Regions from separate parts of the Alcaligenes sp. RM2 genome, predicted to be linked through region 1. Evidence: predicted binding sites of a transcription regulator. Region 1 holds the regulator's gene; the other holds the start of a gene.
What was found. Region 1 encodes HrcA, which represses chaperone genes, less so after heat shock. Its sites were predicted from a motif close to TTAGCACTCNNNNNNNNNGAGTGCTAA; they were not measured.
Positions count from the first base shown of each region.

Region 1 (7,794 bases):
CACGTCCAACAGCAAGACGTCGGTACGATCGCCGGACAACACGGAACCTTGAATGGCTGCACCAGCGGCCACGGCTTCGTCCGGGTTGATGTCTTTACGCGGATCACGGCCAAAGAACTCTTTAACGCGCTCTTGCACCTTGGGCATACGGCTCATGCCGCCGACCAGGATCACGTCGTCGATTTCCGAAACCTTCACGCCCGCATCCTTGATGGCAACACGGCAAGGCTCGATCGTGCGTTCGATCAGGTCCTCGACCAGCGCTTCCAGCTTGGAGCGAGTGATCTTCAGGTTCAAGTGCTTGGGACCGGAAGCGTCTGCCGTGATGTAAGGCAGGTTGATCTCGGTCTGCTGCGTGGAAGACAGTTCGATCTTGGCTTTTTCAGCGGACTCTTTCAGGCGCTGCAAGGCCAGCACGTCTTTGGACAGATCAACGCCGCTTTCTTTCTTGAACTCGTCGATGATGTAGTCGATGATGCGCTTGTCAAAGTCTTCGCCACCCAGGAAGGTGTCACCGTTGGTGGAGAGCACTTCAAATTGCTTCTCACCGTCGATATCGGCGATTTCGATGATGGACACGTCAAACGTACCGCCACCCAAGTCGTATACAGCGATCTTGCGATCACCCTTGTCAGCCTTGTCCAGACCAAAAGCCAAAGCTGCGGCGGTAGGCTCGTTGATGATGCGCTTGACTTCCAGACCGGCAATGCGGCCTGCATCCTTGGTTGCCTGACGCTGGCTGTCGTTAAAGTAAGCAGGCACGGTAATCACGGCCTCGGTTACTTCTTCGCCCAGGTAGTCTTCGGCAGTTTTCTTCATTTTGCGCAAGATGTCGGCGGACACTTGCTGAGGTGCCATCTTCTTGCCTTGAGCTTCCACCCATGCGTCGCCGTTGTCGGCGGCAGTGATGGTGTAAGGCACGTGCTCGATGTCTGTCTGAACTGCCTTTTCAGTGAACTTACGACCGATCAAGCGCTTGACAGCGAAGATAGTGTTGGTGGGGTTGGTGACAGCCTGGCGTTTGGCAGGAGCGCCAACCAGGATTTCGCCATCCTGCATGTAAGCCACGATGGAAGGGGTCGTACGACCGCCTTCGGCATTTTCGATAATACGAACCTGGTCGCCATCCAACACCGATACACAGCTATTGGTGGTTCCAAGGTCAATACCAATGATTTTGCCCATGATTTTTTACCTGACTAAAAGATTGATTGCGAAAGCAAATTATTTGATGAAATGCATATGGGGAACTCTGCGTGCATTTCAAGAGCAATGGCCTTATTTTTTTACTGTGCAAGCGGCTGATCCGAAAAAGCAGTCAAAAACGCCTTAATTCCGAACAGCCTGCGCGCACAGACAGGCTGGCTCTATTACTTGGGGGCCGACACCATCACCAAGGCCGGACGCAGCACGCGATCCGAAATGGTGTAGCCCTTTTGCAGCAACTGAGCCACTGCGCCTTCTTCAAACTCCGAAGGTACGGCCGAAATGGCTTGGTGCAGGTGCGGATCAAACTTGTCACCGGCTTGTGGAGCCACTTCTTTCAGGTTGTTGCGCTCAAAAGCCTTGTTCAGTTGACGCAAGGTAGTTTCCACGCCTTCTTTCCAGGCGTCCGTGCTTTGCTCGGTCTGGGCCAGAGCCGCTTCCAGGCTGTCACGCACGGGAATCAGGCTTTCAGCAAAGGACTCGGTGCCGAACTTGCGGGCTTTAGAGACATCATCCTCCGCACGGCGGCGAATGTTTTCCACCTCGGCCTTGGCACGCAGCAGCTGGTCGTAGTACTGCGACACTTTTTCCTGGGCCTGAGCCAACTCGGTGGCCAGATCAGCCGAACTTTCTTCGGGCTGCTGAGCCAAAATCTCTGGCTGCTCGTGCTCGGGGGTGCCCTGTTGTGCCTGTTCAGGCGTGTTTTCCGTCACTTCCCCGTCCAGAGGCTTATTGGGATCGGCATGTGTAGCCATTCGATGTATCTCCACTACAGAATTCGTTGATCGCATAAAAATGGGGGCATCTGCCCCCAGTTCAAGACCCGCCTGCATATTTTGCTGGCCAGCCCCTTGGAAAACGTCCAATACCGCTATCCGGCTGGCACCAGACGGCTGGGCAGCCAGCCTCCCAGATGCTGCACGGCCAGCCGTCCCAGGCCCTCAATCCATTGCGGATCGTCATTCAGGCAAGGTATGTAATGGAACTCGCGGCCACCTTCTTCCAGGAAAGCGTCGCGGCATTCCACCTGGATTTCTTCCAGCGTCTCCAGACAATCGGCCAGAAAACCGGGGCAGACGGCATCCACACGCCCCACCCCCTGCTTGCCCCATTCGCGCAAGGTGGGCTCGGTATAGGGTTCCAGCCAGCGCTGCGCGCCAAAGCGACTTTGAAATGCCATATGCACTTCTACGGCAGGCTCATCCAGCGCCGCACGCAAGGCATCCGCCGTTTCACGGCAGTCACGGTAATAAGGGTCGCCCAGTTCCACGCAGCGGCGCGGCAAGCCGTGAAAGCTCAATAGCAGACGCTCTGGCTTGCCATGTTCATCCCAGTAGCGGCGTATCTGTGCCGCCAGCGGGCCAATGTAGTCCGGGTGCGTATGGTAACGCTTGAGGAAGCGCAGCTCAGGTTGATTGCGCTGTTTTCCAAGGTGCTCCGCCACGCAATCCACCGCCGTAGCCGTGGTGCTGGCTGCATACTGCGGGTACAGGGGCAAGCTCAAGATTCGTTCGCAACCCGCTGCTTTCAATTTATCCAGACCACTGGCAATGGACGGGTTGCCATAACGCATACCCAGCTCCACCTTCACATCATGGCCTTGCGATTGCAGCAGCTCTTGCAGGCCATCGGCCTGTGCCTGGCTGTAGACCAGCAAGGGCGCGCCCTGTGGCAACCAGATATCCTTGTAGCGCGGTGCCAGCTTGCTGGGGCGGCGAGGCAAGATGAACAGACGCAGAATAATCTGCCAGAGCGGCTGAGGGATTTCAATGACACGGGGATCAGACAGGAATTCCCCCAGGTAGCGGCGAATGGACGCAGCATCGGGCTGGTCCGGCGTGCCCAGATTGACCAGCAAGATACCGATGGGCCCGGCCTCGCGTACCGGAGCCTGATCATTGAACATATCGGCGTCCTGCGCTTCGGGCAAATAAGGAGAAGCAAACAACTTGGGCATGATGATTAGTACGTTAGACAGCCTGATTGCCTTCAGCCCAACAACAGACTGAAGGTCCAGACCTTAACTGGCAGAGTGATGGCTCAGGGCATTGGACAATAGCCGGGCCGTAATGTCCACGATAGGAATCACACGATCATACGCCATCCGCGATGGCCCGATCACACCCAGCGTCCCCACGACCTTGCCATCCACGCCATACGGCGCCGTAATGACGGACACATCATCCAAAGGCAAAAGCTGCGAATCCCCACCGATATAAATTTGCACGCCATCGGCCTGACTGGAGACATCGAGCAAGTGCAGCAGATCGGTTTTCTTCTCGAACAAGGAAAACAGACGGCGCAAACGATCCATGTCCGCCACCATCTCGGTCACGTTCAAAAGCTTGCTTTCACCGGCGATGACCACAGCTTCTTCGCTATCGGGCTGATGGCTGCCCACATCCACCGCCTGTTGCATCAGACGCGAAATATCCGCCTGCAAGGAGCTGAGCTCCTGTGACAAGGCCAGCTTGACCGACTCGAAGGACATGCCCGAGAAATGCTGATTGAAAAAGTTGCTGGCCTCGACCAGCTCCTGCTCCAGATAGTCGCGCGGCACAAACAGGATGCGGTTTTGCACATCACCATCCGGCGTGACGATAATCAGCAACACCCGTTTGTCAGACAGACGAATAAATTCAATTTGCCTGAAGGTCTGGGCTTTTTTCGGCGCCAGCACCACACCGGCAAACTGCGACAGATTCGACAGCAAGGAAGCGGCAGAACTAACGGCCCGGTTGGGTTCGTCAAAAGGCAGGTACTGGCTAAGATTACGTGCATCGGGCCGCTCGAAACGCTCGGCAGCCAGGAGGCGATCCACAAACAGGCGATAGCCTTTGGGCGTAGGAATGCGCCCCGCCGAGGTGTGGGGGCTATGAATCAGGCCCAGGCCTTCCAGCTCGGCCATCACATTACGAATCGTGGCCGGGGAAAAATCAAAAATGGTCGATAAGGTACGGGACCCTACCGGCTGACCATCGGCGATGTAACGCTCGATCAGCACCTTCAACAAGGCATTTGCTCTGTCATCCATGTCGCGTACGTCACTTAAAAACACCAGCTCTGCATGATAAAGGGGAGAATCTTACAGCCAAGCCTAGAGTGGCAACTCTATAATCCACTGATCGCCATTATTTCATCAATCATAAGGTTTTCGCCCCATGCATTTCAAAACGGTTGCCATTGTTGGCAGATACCAGGACTCCGGCTTGGATGCGCCCATCCGATCGCTGGCTAAAACCCTGGTCAACACTGGTTGCTCGGTGCTGCTTGAGGCCACAACCGCCCAGAATGCCGGTATTACCGAATTCCCCATCGGCGATTATGCCCAAATTGGCGAGCGCGCCGATCTGGCTATCGTGATGGGCGGGGATGGCACCATGATAGGCGCTGCGCGCGAATTAGCCCACAGCAAGGTTCCCCTGATCGGGATCAACCACGGCCGCCTGGGCTTCATTACCGACATTCCCCTGGATGACGCCAACGACGCCTTGCTGCGCGTGCTGAAAGGCGAATACGACATTGAAGAGCGCTCCATGCTGGAAGGCCGCGTGGTGCGTGACGGGCAAGTGCTGTATTCAGGCGTGGCCCTGAACGATGTGGTCATCAACCGTGCCGGGCGCGGCGGCATGATCGAGCTGCGTGTCGAGCTTGACGGCGTATTCATGTACCGCCAGCGCTCCGACGGCCTGATCATCTCCACCCCCACGGGCTCCACGGCCTATGCGCTGGCGGCTAGTGGTCCCTTGCTGCACCCTTCCCTGAAGGCATTTTTGCTGGTCCCCGTTGCTCCGCAAACCCTGTCGCACCGCCCTATCGTGCTACCCGACACAGGCACCCTGAACTTGACCATTACGGCCCTGGGCCGGGTGGAATCGGGTGGCAGCGTGCACTTTGACATGCAAACCTGGTCGGACTGTCAGCAGGGAGACCGCATCGACGTGCGTCGCTCCCAGGACACCATTCGCTTTATCCATCCCAAGGGCTACAGCTTTTTTTCCACCCTGCGTCAGAAGCTGGGCTGGAATCACATCCCTTTGCCTAACGACGAAAACGAATAAACCCCTATGCTCCGTACCCTGCACGTTCGAGACTTTGTGATCGTGGATCAAGCCACGATTGATTTCGACTCCGGCTTCACGGTTTTTTCCGGAGAGACCGGCGCTGGTAAATCCATTCTGATTGACGCGCTCTCCCTGGTGCTGGGGGCACGCGGCGATGCCAAAGCCATCCGCGAGGGCTGTCCGCGCACTGAAGTCAGCGCGCACTTCGATTGTGAACAAGACATTCAAAGCTGGCTGAGCGAGCGTGACTTCGATGTCGCGGACGAGTTGATCTTGCGTCGACTGATCGACCAGCAAGGTCGCAACCGCAGCTACATCAATGGTAGCGCAGCCACCTTGACGCAGTTGCGCGAGCTGGGTGAATTGCTGGTGGATATTCACGGTCAGCACGCTCATCAAAGCCTGATGAACCCTCAAAGCCAATACGATCTGCTCGACAGCCAAGGCGGCCATTTACCCCTGGCGCGCCAAGTGGCGCAGTCCTGGCAGCAATTGAGCCAGGCACGCAAAGCCGTCGAACAGGCCAGTCAAAGTGCTGAGCAGGGCAAACGAGAGCAGGAGCGTCTTGAGTGGCAGATCAACGAGCTGTCCAGCCTGAATCTGCGTGCTGGTGAATGGGACCAGTTGCAACAAGAACACACCCGCCTGTCCCATGCCCAGGCCTTGATTGACGGCAGTGCCTTGGCCCTGACGGCTCTGGATGGCGAGGAAACCTCGGTACAGCAACTGCTGGGCAAAGCGAGCCACGAAATGAGCGCCCTGCTGCGTCATGACCCAGGCCTGCAAGCGATTGTGGATGCCTTGGAGTCGGCACAAATTGCCGTCACCGAAGCAGCTTCGGACTTGAACAGTTATCTAAGCGATATGGAGCTGGACCCCGAACGTCTGGCGCAGGCAGAAGAACGGGTTTCTGCCATTTTCAGTGCCGCACGCAAGCTGAAAGTGGAGCCCGAAGAACTGCCCAGCCTGCTGGAAACCTGGCAGGAACAGTTGGCACAGCTGCAACAGTCTTTTGATCTGGAAGCCCTGCAAGCCAAGGCTCAGCAGGCTGAAAAGCAGTACCAGGAGCTAAGTAGCAAGCTAAGTGCCGCAAGACGCAAAACCAGTGTGCAACTGAGCAAACAGGTCAGCCAGGCGATGCAGTCCATGGCCATGCAAGGCGGTCGCTTCGAGGTCGCCCTGACCGCTTGCGCGCCCCAGGTTCACGGCGCAGAGCAGGTGGAGTTTCTGGTGGCTGGTCACGAAGGGGTAACACCACGCCCGCTGGCCAAAGTGGCCTCGGGTGGTGAGCTGGCCCGAATTTCATTGGCACTGTCTGTTATCGCCAGCCAGGCAGCGCGCGTGCCTACCCTGATTTTTGACGAGGTGGATACGGGTGTCGGTGGCGCGGTGGCCGAAGTGGTGGGACGCTTGCTGCAAGAGTTGGGGGCACGTCATCAGGTCTTGTGTGTGACCCACCTGCCCCAAGTGGCCGCTTGCGGCAACCATCATTTGAAGGTCGAGAAAACGACCGAGCAAGGTCAGACCTTTTCCTCTATCCGTCCTTTGACGCAAGACGAACGCGTGGACGAAATCGCCCGCATGCTGGGTGGTCTGGAAATTACGCAAACAACGCGTGAACATGCGCGGGAAATGCTGGCACGTCAGCGTTAAGCAATTTTGAAACGCAAGCTAAACCACCAGCGCCGAAGCAGCTGGTGGTTTTTTTGTATCCAATCGTGAGGCCCTGTGATCCGGATCTGATTGTTCTTTGAATTTTCAGGATGCCGCCCTGGCTATCCTGCCCCCAATCATCAGATCCCGCACCGGCGGACCCTCTACAAAGGGATTAACTGCGCAAAGTAGGCTTGGCCTGCTTGCCTGCTTCCGAGCACTTGGGGCAAATGCCGTACAGCAGCATGGTATGGCTCTCCAGCACAAAACCGTGGTCTTTGGCGACCTGGTGCTGGCGGGCTTCGATATTGCTGTCGGTAAACTCTTCCACAACGCCACAATTGGTGCAGATCAGGTGATCGTGGTGATCGCCATCATTCAGTTCAAAGACGGCTTTGCCGCCGTCAAACTGGCTGCGCACCAAAATGCCGGCTTGCTCGAACTGGGTCAATACACGGTAAACCGTGGCCAAACCAATATCGACTTCTTCGGCAATAAGCAGGCGGTATACGTCTTCAGCGCTCAGGTGGCGTTGACCGTCCTGGTCGGAGCGGCGAAAAATATCCAGAATCTTCAGGCGCGGAAAAGTCGCCTTAAGCCCCATGTTCTTCAGTTCATTTTGATCGTTCATGGCTAAATTATCGCATCTTGATGGGGATGGATCTCAAGTCCGTCCTGGTTGAAAACCAGCTCGTCTTGAGGCGGTTCAATGCGCAATTCATGCGCTTTTTCCTAAACCCTTATATGATAACGATTTTATTCCTACTGGGGCATTTCGTGCAGAAGAAGGCCAATTCATTCACTCCTGTCATCCGCGCCATACTCGCAGCCAGCCTGGCTGCCGCCGCCCTGAGCGCCTGCGGATCCTCTA
Region 1 is NZ_JBRFIO010000001.1:191,466-199,259, reverse strand. It holds gene dnaK (molecular chaperone DnaK) at 1-1,185, opposite strand, end outside; gene grpE (nucleotide exchange factor GrpE) at 1,371-1,961, opposite strand; gene hemH (ferrochelatase) at 2,078-3,163, opposite strand; gene hrcA (heat-inducible transcriptional repressor HrcA) at 3,227-4,240, opposite strand; gene ACU6HM_RS00870 (NAD kinase) at 4,368-5,267, shown strand; gene recN (DNA repair protein RecN) at 5,274-6,923, shown strand; gene fur (ferric iron uptake transcriptional regulator) at 7,099-7,554, opposite strand; gene ACU6HM_RS00855 (outer membrane protein assembly factor BamE) at 7,668-7,794, shown strand, end outside.

Region 2 (7,794 bases), on a different contig from region 1:
TCCAATGTCAGTGGCTTGATCTTCCCGACCAGCCCGCTGACCGCCTGCCCGATTGGCGATGATGAAAGCACCATGATGAACGGCAAGGCAGTGCCTACCTTCAACACCTACATCTCGCGTACCGACTTGGGTTCGAACCTGGGCGCACCGGGCATTTCCCTGCCTATCGGTCTGTCGGGCGGTTTGCCGGTGGGGATGCTGATTGAAGCGGGTATCGGTGCAGATGATCAGTTGCTGGCTCTTTGCCGGGCGATTGTTCCTTTGCTGCCAACGACACCGGCACCGGATTTGAGCAAACGGGCATAAACGACGTAAAGACGGATTAAGCAATCTGCAGGCTACTGCACCAGGCTGAATAATTCGCCACATTCAAATGCCATCAGCCCAACAAGAAACAGGCCGAATTCCTAGGGAAATCGGCCTGTTTTTTTGATGAGGCTCCTCACGAAGGCGTCATGCGCCCGGGTCCGTATTACCGCCAAACCGCCGACGCAACATCTGCACCAACCAGCCGTGATGCTCACACAGAGCAGACTGACGAGCCTTGAAAACCAAACTCACTACTGTTTTTTAACACAGCATAAAATGGCGCACTGAAACTCCCGCCCGCACGGCAACACCCCAACCTCACGGCCAGCACACACCATGAATACACAGATTCTTTTATTGCGCGGCCTCATGCCTACCGGCAAGAACAAGCTGGGCGGAGATATTCAGGTTATCGCCCGAACACCGGCTTATTTCATGCGGATGATGGCGAACAATCCTTTCAAGGACGAAAGCCCCAGCCAGCTATATTTCACCCTGCTGCGCTCCCCAGCAGACAGCGCCTTACTCCATGCCTTCCACGCCCTGGAACACGCACCGGATCAGGTCCGCATCATTGATGACATCGTCTATATAGTGTGCGCAACCCGGTATCGAGACCTGAAAGCCAACAATAATTTCATCGAGAGAAAGCTCAAGGTCGTTGCGACGACACGCAACTTCACCACCATGAGCAAGCTGATCGCCTTGAGTACGGGTAATGAAATAATGATGAACCCCTCAAGCTAAGGCCTGTCGAGCCAGATCTGCAACGGCCAACTCTTTATTGGCCTCGGTGCGCAATCCATCCTCCAGAAACCAGGCAGCTGACAAGGCCGCATGCGCCATCACCCATCTGAGCAAGCGTTGACGCTCCAGTCCTGCAACCTCGATGACTACCGACAACTGCCGTGCAAAGCGCGCTGGATCAGTGCTCGTTTTAAGATCAGGGTTGCACAGCACATTTACGTAATCGTAATAGCGCTCACCAGTGACGCGCTTGGGATCTATTGCCAGCCATCCACGCTGATCGAAATCAAGAATGTTGCTATGGTGCGCATCCCCGTGCAGAACGACCTGATCACGCTGATCTCGCAGCAGCTCATTGGCCACTAGTGCGCATTCAGCCATCAGACCGCCCTCTTGCTGCGCCATCGGTGCCAGCGATTCAAAAAAATCGCTCAGGGGGCGCAAATTGTCAGGTGGGGCCGAAGGTCGGTTTGAATGCAATTGTTCAAGGGCACGGCAGATACAGGTCGTCGCTGCATCATCTTCTCCTTCTAAAGCCATGCGCAATAAGTCCCTGGAGCCCGTTGCACGCTCCATCAGCAAGGCTCCAGAGCCTGGGTCCAGCGCATATACATGCGCCGCGCCATCGCCAGCCCACCATTGCAGCACTTGGCCGCCGATACGCTCATCAAGATCTCGTGTGATTTTGATCATCGCCGGCTGCCCCTCCAACTTTCCGGTCAGCCGCACGGGCATCAGATCGCTGGTCGCAGTGCTGAAAGGCTTGCCAGCGGCCTGAGCCCCCCAGCGTTGGAGAAAGACATTGAATAGGTTGAAGTTGGACATTGCGCTGGTTTTCGTGGAAATCTCTTTAGACAAAAGAAAGCCTGGCGTTCGATCATGCCCGACCGCTCATGATCGAAAGCGCCCAGCTTAACTGAGCTTGCCTTATGAATGTGAGCCCAAGTTCAGACACGCACCAGAACCCGGCTTTTCCCTCCCCCCTACTTCACGCCCCAGGACAAATATGTAACAGCCTGACCCTGGTGCTCTTGAAATTAGAAAAGTCGTCCCTATAATTAGCACTCGAAGGGGTTGAGTGCTAAAACGCCTCGCCCCCACAATCGGACCAACAACTAAAGTCATCTTTAAACAGGAGTTTCTCCATGGCACTGCGTCCTTTGAACGATCGTGTGATCGTCAAGCGTCTGGACAACGAACGCACCACCGCTTCCGGTATCGTTATCCCCGAGAGCGCGACTGAAAAGCCCGATCAAGGCGAAATCCTGGCCGTTGGCCCCGGTAAGAAAACCGAGGACGGCAAGGTTCTGGCGCTGGATCTGAAGGTCGGCGACAAAGTTCTGTTTGGCAAATACTCCGGCCAGGCCGTCAAGATCGACGGCGAAGAGCTGCTGGTGATCCGCGAAGAAGAAATCTTCGCCGTGATCGAATAAGTACCGCCAACGAAAATTCAATAGGATTCAAACCATGACCGCAAAACAAGTTTACTTCGGCGACGACGCACGTACCCGCATCGTACGCGGCGTCAATATTCTGGCTAACGCTGTTAAGACCACCATGGGCCCCAAAGGCCGTAACGTTGTTCTGGACCGCTCTTTCGGCGCTCCTACCGTTACTAAAGACGGTGTGTCCGTTGCCAAAGAAATCGAACTGAAAGACAAGTTCGAGAACATCGGTGCTCAACTGGTTAAAGAAGTTGCTTCCAAGACTTCCGACAACGCCGGTGACGGTACTACTACCGCTACTGTGCTGGCCCAAGCCATCGTTGAAGAAGGCCTGAAGTTTGTTGCCGCTGGCATCAACCCAATGGACCTGAAGCGCGGTATCGACAAGGCCGTTGGCGTTGTGGTTGACGAACTGCGTCAACTGTCCCGTCCTTGCACCACCAGCAAAGAAATTGCTCAGGTCGGTTCCATTTCCGCCAACAGCGACCACTCCATTGGTGAGATCATCGCCAATGCCATGGACAAAGTGGGCAAAGAAGGCGTGATTACCGTTGAAGACGGCAAATCCCTGGAAAACGAACTGGACGTGGTCGAAGGTATGCAGTTTGACCGCGGCTACCTGTCCCCTTACTTCATCAACAACGCTGACAAGCAAGTTGCTGTTCTGGACGATCCGTTTGTTCTGATTTTCGACAAGAAAATCTCCAACATCCGTGACCTGCTGCCCGTACTGGAGCAAGTTGCCAAGACCAGCCGTCCTTTGCTGATCGTTGCTGAAGACGTGGAAGGCGAAGCCCTGGCTACTCTGGTTGTGAACAACATCCGTGGCATTCTGAAGACTACCGCCGTTAAAGCTCCTGGCTTTGGCGATCGTCGCAAAGCCATGCTGGAAGACATCGCTATCCTGACTGGCGGTACCGTGATCTCCGAAGAAACCGGTATGTCCCTGGAAAAAGCGACTCTGGACGACCTGGGTCAGGCCAAACGCATTGAAGTGGCCAAAGAAAACACCACGATCATCGACGGCGCTGGCAACGGCACCGACATCGAAGCTCGCGTGAAACAAATCCGCGTTCAGATCGACGAGTCCACTTCCGACTACGACCGTGAAAAACTGCAAGAGCGCGTGGCCAAGCTGGCTGGCGGTGTTGCCGTGATTCGCGTTGGCGCTGCCACCGAAGTCGAAATGAAAGAGAAGAAAGCCCGCGTTGAAGACGCCCTGCACGCTACTCGCGCAGCCGTCGAAGAAGGTATCGTTCCTGGCGGTGGCGTTGCACTGATTCGTGCCCGCGCAGCTGTTGCCCAACTGAAAGGCGACAACACCGACCAAGACGCCGGTATCAAGCTGATCCTGCGTGCTATCGAAGCTCCTTTGCGCACCATCGTTTCCAACGCCGGCGAAGAAGCCAGCGTGGTTGTTAACCAAGTGGCCAGCGGCACCGGCACCTACGGTTACAACGCTGCTACTGGCGAATACGGTGACCTGGTCGAGCAAGGCGTTCTGGACCCAACCAAGGTGACTCGCACTGCCCTGCAAAACGCAGCTTCGATCGCCAGCCTGTTGCTGACCACCGAAGTGGCCGTGACCGAAATCGTGGAAGACAAACCTGCTCCAGCCATGCCTGACATGGGTGGCATGGGCGGCATGGGTGGTATGGGCGGCTTCTAAGCCACTTATCAGCACCCCGATCCGGGCGGAAATTGATCACTTCTGCCCTGATCGCCACGCTTTTAGTACAAAAACCGGATGGATTTTTCCATCCGGTTTTTTTTCGCCCAAGCAAACCCCTATAATCAGGGCACTTCAATCTGCAGCGTCCTTCATGTCAGACTCTCCATTCAAAAGCAAAGGCGGTGTTGGCCGCCTGTTCAATGCCCTGCGCTACTCCAGCCAGGGCCTGGCCGCTGCTCTGCGCCATGAGGCTGCCTTTCGCCAGGAACTGGCGCTGGCTGTCATCCTGACGCCACTGGCATTCTGGCTGGGGCAAACCCCGGCGGAGATTCTGGTCCTGCTGGGCACACTAGTCTTTGTGCTGGTGGTGGAGCTGCTGAACTCGGCCCTGGAGGCCCTGGCCGACACGATTACCCTGGAGCACCACCCCTTGATCGGGCGGGCCAAGGATCTGGCCAGTGCTGCCGTGCTGCTGTCCCTTATTTTTGCTGGTGCCGTCTGGCTCAGCTTTTTGTATAGCCGTTTACTTTCCTGATTCCCATGACATTCATAGAAAAACTGAACCGTGCCTGGACGGACAACCAATCCATGCTGATGGTGGGTCTGGACCCAGACCCTGCCCGCCTGCCTTTGGAGCTGGCCAGCAAACCCGGCGCGATTTATGAGTTCTGCAAAGCGATTGTGGACGTCACCGCCGACTACACCTGCGGCATCAAGCCACAGATTGCCTACTTTGCCGCTCAGGGTGCCGAGGATCAGTTGCAAGACCTGTGCGACTACATTCGCAGCCGCTACCCTCACCTGCCCATCGTGCTCGATGCCAAGCGTGGGGACGTGGGTTCGACAGCCGAGCAGTACGCACGCGAAGCCTTTGAGCGCTACCGCGCAGACGCCGTCACCGTCAGCCCCTACATGGGCTTTGACTCGGTAGAGCCGTACCTGGAGCACAAGGACAAGGGCGTGATCGTGCTGTGCCGCACCTCCAACCCTGGTGGCTCGGACCTGCAATTCATGGAGATGGCCGACGGTACCCCGTTGTACCTGCACGTAGCCAGCCTGGTGGCAGAGAAATGGAATACAAACGGCCAATGTGCTTTGGTGGTGGGCGCAACCTTCCCCGAGGAAATTGGCAAGGTACGTGCCCGTATTGGCGATATGCCTTTGCTGGTGCCCGGCATTGGCGCACAAGGTGGCGATGTGGTCGCCACCGTTGCTGCTGGTATGGACTCGCACGGTAACGGCATGATGATCAACTCGTCGCGCGCCATTCTGTACGCCAGCCGTGGCGATGACTGGCGTGATGCGGCACAAGCTGCAGCGATTGCTACGCGCAATGCGATTAATGATGCGCGCAACAAGCAGCGTTGATTGATGGCCCTCCCGGCTTGTCGAACAAGTCCGGGGATCGCGACAGCGACAGCGACAGCGACAGCGACAGCGACAGCGACAGCGACAGCGACAGCGACAGCAATTAGTGTAGATACAAGAAAGCCCCACTCACTTGGATTCAATCCAAAGTGAGTGGGGCTTCTTATTTATTAAGCTATGACCGATAGGACCCGCTCAGGCTCAGTTGAGCCTTAAGCGTAAGAAGCAGCTTCCCCCTACTGAGTCACGAGGCCTAGGCCAGGGTCTGACCTGTATTTCAGGTAGCAGGGGCGGTGTCAATCAGACACTACTTCTGCCACAAGTCCAAACGCTAAACTAGGCCTGCGCCTCGACTCTGACACTGGTTCAAATTCTGGTTTGGCTTCGGCTTTTAACCCTGCTCAAGCCTGGTTCCGGTTGCGCCACTGCTTCAGCTCCGGGCTATCCGCTCCCAGCAAACTCTCCAGCGCCTGCTCGGTATGCTCACCCAACTGCGGCGGAGCCATGCGGTAGGACACCGGACTGTCAGAGAAGCGCATGGGGCTGGCCGTCATGCTGACCTTGCCGGCCTGGCTGTGGTCCAGCTCGATCCGCATGTTCCGGGCCTGGACCTGCGGGTGGGAGAACACACCATGCAGATCATTGATAGGTCCGGCTGGCACGCCAATCTTGTCCAGGACGTCCAGCCAATAAGCGCTAGGATGCTGTTGCATCGCGGCACTCAGAATCTGCTCCAGCTCATCCCTGTGCTTGACCCGCTGACTGTTAATGTTGAAACGCGAATCCTCAACAATTTCCGGGTGTCCAATTGCTTCGCAATAAGCCGCGAACTGACGGTTATTGCCGATAGCCACAATGATGTGGCCATCTGCCGTTGGGAACACCTGATACGGCACCAGATTCTGATGTGCATTACCGGCTCGCTTCGGTGCCTGTCCACTGACCAGATAGTTCATGTTCTGATTCGCCAGCATGGCTACCTGACAGTCCAGCAAGGCAATGTCGATATGCTGCCCCAAACCACTGCGTGAGCGTTCAAACAAGGCGGCCAGAATGCTGCTGGTGGCATACATGCCCGTCATCAAGTCCGCGACGGCAACCCCCGCTTTCTGAGGACCACCGCCGGGCTTGTCATCACGCTCGCCCGTCAGGCTCATCATGCCGCCCATGGCCTGGATCATGAAGTCATAACCCGGACGCTCGGCATAAGGACCAGTCTGGCCAAAGCCGGTAATCGAGCAATAAATCAGGCGAGGGTTGATCTCTTTCAAGCTGGCGTAGTCCAGGCCGTATTTAGCCAGACCCCCCACCTTGAAGTTCTCCACCAGAATGTCGCATTCCCGCGCCATGGCACGCACCACATCCGCCCCTTCCTGGCTGGCAATGTCCAGGCTGATCGACTGCTTGTTACGGTTGGCCGACAAGTAATAGGCCGCTTCAGCCGTATCTTCCTTTTCAGGTGTCTGCAAAAAGGGCGGGCCCCAGGCGCGGGTATCGTCGCCGGTTTCGGGTCGCTCTATCTTGTAGACATTGGCCCCCAGGTCGGCCAGGTTCTGTGTGCACCATGGGCCAGCCAGAATACGTGTCAGATCCAGAACCCGGATACCATCCAAAGGGGCAGGACGCGTCGCCTGCGAGGCGTGCTGATCGCTCACGTTACAGTGCTCCATTCAAAAACAATTAGTCCAGCGTGATATTGGCTTGCTTGATCAGGCTGCCCAATTTCTCGTCTTCCTGACGCAGGAACTCGGCGTACTCGGCAGGGGTGGAGGAAATGATGTCCACGCCCTGACGACGGAAGGTTTCAACAAACTCGCTGTTCTCGCTGACGGTTTTCATGGCCTGGCTCAGGCGATCAATAATTTCAATAGGCGTGCCGCTGCTGACGTGGAAACCAAACCAGGCTGTCACGTTATAGCCCTGGTTCAGGCCCAACTCTGCAAAGGTTGGAACCTCTGGCAACAAGGAGGAACGCTCCGGACCGGACACAGCCAGGGGACGCACAGTATTGGCGTTGATGTGCGTAATTGCGGTGCCCATGCTGTCGAACATGAAGGAGATGTGACCACCTAGCAGATCGGTCATGGCAGGTGCGCTGCCACGGTAAGGAGCGTGGATGACGTCGATATTGGCCATCGTGGTAAAGGCGGCAGCCGACAGGTGCGAGGACGAGCCATTACCAAAGGAAGCGTAAGTCAGATCATCGGGCTTGGCGCGAGCATGACTGATCAGCTCCTCGCCCGTATTGAATGG
Region 2 is NZ_JBRFIO010000003.1:394,069-401,862, reverse strand. It holds gene iaaH (indoleacetamide hydrolase) at 1-306, shown strand, start outside; gene ACU6HM_RS13490 (DUF1697 domain-containing protein) at 646-1,056, shown strand; gene ACU6HM_RS13485 (aminoglycoside phosphotransferase family protein) at 1,048-1,881, opposite strand; gene ACU6HM_RS13480 (co-chaperone GroES) at 2,202-2,489, shown strand; gene groL (chaperonin GroEL) at 2,524-4,170, shown strand; gene ACU6HM_RS13470 (diacylglycerol kinase) at 4,325-4,708, shown strand; gene pyrF (orotidine-5'-phosphate decarboxylase) at 4,714-5,541, shown strand; gene ACU6HM_RS13460 (CaiB/BaiF CoA transferase family protein) at 5,943-7,211, opposite strand; gene ACU6HM_RS13455 (Bug family tripartite tricarboxylate transporter substrate binding protein) at 7,222-7,794, opposite strand, start outside.
Region 2: a site for HrcA is predicted at 2,115-2,141, ahead of ACU6HM_RS13480 (co-chaperone GroES). Genes of this name have one in related genera too.